Regions from separate parts of the Leclercia sp. W6 genome, predicted to be linked through region 2. Evidence: predicted binding sites of a transcription regulator. Region 2 holds the regulator's gene; the other holds the start of a gene.
What was found. The regulator PhoB, encoded in region 2, activates phosphate uptake and scavenging genes when phosphate is short. The targets are predictions, from matches to a motif close to CTGTCATAAAACTGNCNNAT.
Positions count from the first base shown of each region.

Region 1: a site for PhoB is predicted at 1,251-1,270, ahead of kdgR (DNA-binding transcriptional regulator KdgR). Genes of this name have one in related genera too.

Region 1 is NZ_CP031104.1:796,268-798,674, reverse strand. Features, by position in the region: gene DVA43_RS03955 (YobH family protein) at 73-312, shown strand; gene kdgR (DNA-binding transcriptional regulator KdgR) at 368-1,159, opposite strand; gene DVA43_RS03945 (MFS transporter) at 1,338-2,407, shown strand, end outside.
Region 2 is NZ_CP031104.1:2,627,442-2,629,848, reverse strand. Features, by position in the region: gene sbcD (exonuclease subunit SbcD) at 1-576, opposite strand, end outside; gene phoB (phosphate response regulator transcription factor PhoB) at 771-1,460, shown strand; gene phoR (phosphate regulon sensor histidine kinase PhoR) at 1,482-2,407, shown strand, end outside.

The sequences.
Region 1 (2,407 bases), 1.8 Mb from region 2:
CGGAATCATAGACTTGTTAAAGTAAGTGTATCGATTACGCTAAGCGGCAGTTATTCAAAAAATGAGGTAATGATGCGCTTTTTTATTCGCACATTGATTGTTATAGCACTGGTCTGGACAGGTATACTTCTCGCGGGTTACGGCGTCTTGATCGGCAGTAAAGAGAATGCAGGCGGGCTCGGGATCCAGTGCAAGTATCTCACCGCCCGCGGCGTCAGCACGGCGCAGTATATTCATTCAGACAGCGGTATTATCGGACTCTCCCGCTGCCCGCTCCTGCGAAAGAGCGAGACAGTGATCGATAACGGCTGATCCAATGCATAAAAAAACGCCGCCATCTGGCCGCGTTTTTTTATGGCGTTTTCAATCAGAACGGATAGTCGTTGTAACCCATCTGTTCAGAAATCTTACGCGCCGCTGTGTGCAGCATTTCAACGTACTCGTGCAGATGCTCTTCAGAGAAACGCAGCGTCGGGAAGGAGATACTCAGGCCGGCAATAACGACACCGAAACGGTCGAATACCGGAACGCCGATGCAGCGCAGACCCTCTTCCTGCTCCTGGTTATCTTCGCCATAACCCTGCTCACGAACTTTATCCAGCACCTGCAACAGCTCTTCAGTGGTGGTAATGGTACGCTCAGTGCTGCGTTTGTACTCCACGTTCTCAAGAATCTGCTTCACTTCATCGCGGTCGCGCCATGCCAGCAGAACTTTACCGATAGCGGTACTGTAGAGCGGGTTACGGCGGCCAATGCGTGAGTACATACGCAGGTTATACATGGAGTCAATTTTATGGATATAGACGATACTGTCTTCATCCAGCGCCCCCAGGTGCACCGTCTCTTTCGTCAGACGGGAGAGTTCGCGCATCTGAATATCCGCGCTACGGATCAGATCGACGTTCTGCAGCGCACGCGCGCCCAGTTCAAATAACTTCAGGGTCAGGGAGTATTTTTCAGACTCGCCTTCCTGTGCAACATAACCCAGTGATTTCATGGTCTGTAAAAAGCGATAAACGGTGCTTTTTGACATCATCACACGCTGGGACAGCTCAGTAATACCGATTTCGCGCTCTTCACCTAGCGCCTGCAGGATGCCGAACACCTTTAACACGGATGAAACAGAATCTGGCTGTTTATCCAAATCCGCGATTGCCATTAATCACCTCAACGCAAGTGTTTTATAAAATTCAGAACCGGTTTTTATTATAAATTCGCTCATGCATTGCTGCAATCAATCCTGCTTTACCTGGTTACAAATCTGCGACATACAGCCGAAATAACAGTGATAATATCGTTACCCTGTTAATAATAACCTCCACTGCTAATTAATTTTCATGACTACACCCCTTAAAGATGGCCTGCCGCTGCCGCAACGCTATGGCGCTATCGCCACCATTATCATCGGTATTTCAATGGCTGTACTGGATGGCGCTATCGCCAACGTCGCCCTGCCAACCATTGCCAGCGACCTGAATGCCTCCCCGGCCAGCTCAATCTGGATCGTTAACGCCTACCAGATAGCCATTGTTATCTCGCTGCTCTCGTTCTCGTTTCTCGGAGATATGTTTGGCTACCGCCGGGTTTATCAGTGCGGACTGGCGGTATTTACGCTAACATCCCTCTTCTGCGCCCTTTCAGATACGCTGCATATGCTGACGCTGGCGCGTATCATGCAGGGGTTCGGCGGGGCGGCGCTGATGAGTGTGAATACCGCCTTGATTCGCCTTATCTATCCTCAGCGACATCTGGGCCGGGGCATGGGGATCAACTCCTTTATTGTTGCCGTGTCGTCTGCGGCGGGCCCGACGATTGCCGCAGCGATCCTCTCGGTCGCGTCCTGGCAGTGGCTATTTTTAATCAACGTACCACTTGGGATCGTGGCGTTACTGTTCGCCCTGCGCTATTTACCCGCCAACGGACCGAAAAGCAGTATGCCAAAATTCGATCTCCCGAGCGCGGTCATGAACGCCCTCACCTTTGGCCTGCTGATCACCGCCCTGAGCGGCTTCGCCCAGGGACAGTCGCTGACGCTGATTGCGGGCGAGGTCGTGGCGCTGCTGGTGGTAGGCTTCTTCTTCGTGCGGCGTCAGCTGGCACTGCCAGTGCCGTTACTGCCGGTAGATCTGCTGCGTATTCCGCTCTTCTCCCTCTCCATCTGCACCTCCATCTGCTCCTTCTGCGCGCAGATGCTGGCGATGGTCTCTCTGCCCTTCTTCCTGCAGAGCGTGATTGGCCGCTCGGAAGTGGAAACAGGACTACTGCTAACCCCCTGGCCGCTGGCAACGATGGTAATGGCGCCGCTGGCAGGCTATCTGATTGAACGGGTGCATGCGGGATTACTGGGCGCACTGGGTCTGGTGGTGATGGCGACAGGTCTTTTCGCTCTCGCCCTGCTGCCTGCGGC
Region 2 (2,407 bases):
TTTACTGGCGCCGACGGTGGTGAGATGCCCCGTGGCGATAATCGGCAGTACGCTGTCGCCGCGAAGCGCGCAGGCCTGGGTATATTGCTCGGCATAATAGTGGGTAATGGCCTGCAACAGCTGCTGCTGTTTCTCAAGCCCGGAGAGGCCTGCCTGGCTTCGCACCACGTCCCGGGGGCGTAAAAACGGGATCGGGCAGAGTACCGCGCCGGGGGTGCCGTCGCGTCGGGTCAGAATTTGCGGCCCATGTCCGGCGCTGGCGACCACGGTGGTGTTGAGAAACGCCAGGATCTCGCGGGACTCATTCAGCGTGGCGACGGAATCATGGTTGCCGGCCACAATCACCAGATGGCAGCCGGTTTTTTGCAGATTGACTACGAAACGGTTATAGAGCTCGCGCGCGTAGCTGGGCGGCGAGCCGGTATCGAAAATATCCCCGGCCACGAGGATGGCATCCACGTCATGCGATTGCGCCATCTCAAGCAGCCAGTTGAGAAATGCTTCATGTTCGGCGGCGCGGCTTTTGCTGTAAAAATTTTGTCCCAGATGCCAGTCCGAGGTGTGAAGTATGCGCATAACAGATCCGTGGCAAAAAATGGTTAGCGGGATTATAAACTTTCAGGGGGAGGAAGATAACCGCTACAATCGGGGCTGCCATAAAACAACGGCTTGCCTTTATGAGCGGGCGCGTTTTTCATAAATCTGTCATAAATCTGACGCATAATGACGCCGTATTACAAACATGTAACCTTAATAAGACAGGGCTAAGTATGGCGAGACGTATTCTGGTCGTAGAAGATGAAGCACCCATTCGCGAAATGGTCTGTTTCGTGCTCGAACAAAATGGCTTTCAACCGATAGAGGCCGAAGATTACGACAGCGCGGTGAACCAGCTCAACGAACCCTGGCCCGATCTGATCCTGCTCGACTGGATGCTGCCTGGTGGCTCTGGTCTGCAATTCATCAAACATATTAAACGTGAAGCGTTAACCCGCGATATTCCGGTGATGATGTTAACGGCCCGCGGCGAAGAGGAAGATCGCGTTCGCGGTCTGGAGACCGGCGCGGATGACTACATTACCAAACCGTTTTCCCCGAAAGAGCTGGTGGCGCGCATTAAAGCCGTGATGCGCCGTATTTCACCGATGGCGGTGGAAGAGGTGATTGAGATGCAGGGGCTGAGTCTGGACCCTACCTCGCACCGCGTAATGACCGGTGAAAATCCCCTCGATATGGGACCAACGGAATTCAAACTGTTGCACTTTTTCATGACCCACCCGGAACGCGTCTATAGCCGCGAGCAGTTGCTCAACAATGTCTGGGGCACTAACGTCTATGTTGAAGATCGCACGGTTGATGTTCATATCCGCCGTTTGCGCAAGGCACTTGAAACCAGCGGTCACGATCGCATGGTGCAAACCGTCCGCGGCACGGGTTATCGTTTCTCAACCCGTTTCTGAACAATGACAGGAGTGTGACGCGTGCTGGAACGGCTGTCATGGAAAAGGCTCTGTTTTGAACTGATACTCTGCTGTATTCCGGCCCTGATCCTCGGGGCCGTAATCGGTTATTTACCCTGGTTTTTACTGGCGGCAGTCACCGGACTGCTCATCTGGCATTTCTGGAATTTGCTCCGCCTCTCATGGTGGCTATGGGTTGACAGAAGTATGACCCCGCCGCCAGGAAGCGGCAGCTGGGAACCCCTCCTGTATGGCCTGCACCAGATGCAGATGCGTAATAAAAAACGCCGACGCGAGCTGGGCAGCCTGATCAAACGCTTTCGCAGCGGCGCCGAATCGCTGCCGGATGCGGTGGTATTGACCACCGAAGAGGGGGCGATGTTCTGGTGTAACGGACTGGCGCAGCAGTTGCTGGGCCTGCGCTGGCCGGATGATAACGGGCAGAATATCCTCAACCTCCTGCGTTATCCGGAGTTCGCCCAGTATCTGAAAAAACGCGATTTTACCCGCCCGCACAATCTGGTCATGAACAACGGTCGCCATCTGGAGATCCGCGTGATGCCCTACAGCGACCAGCAGTGGCTGATGGTGGCGCGGGATGTGACGCAAATGCACCAGCTTGAAGGGGCGCGGCGCAATTTCTTCGCCAACGTCAGCCACGAGCTGCGCACCCCGCTGACGGTATTGCAGGGCTATCTGGAGATGATGCAGGAGCAGACGCTGGAAGGCGCGCCGCGGGAAAAAGCGCTGCACACCATGCGTGAGCAGACGCAGCGCATGGAAGGGCTGGTGAAGCAGCTGCTGACCCTCTCCCGCATTGAGGCGGCACCAACCCTGGCGCTGAATGAAACCATCGACGTGCCGATGATGCTGCGAATGCTGGAGCGCGAAGCGCAGACCTTAAGCCAGCAGCAGCATCAGCTCACCTTTGAGGTGGATAACAACCT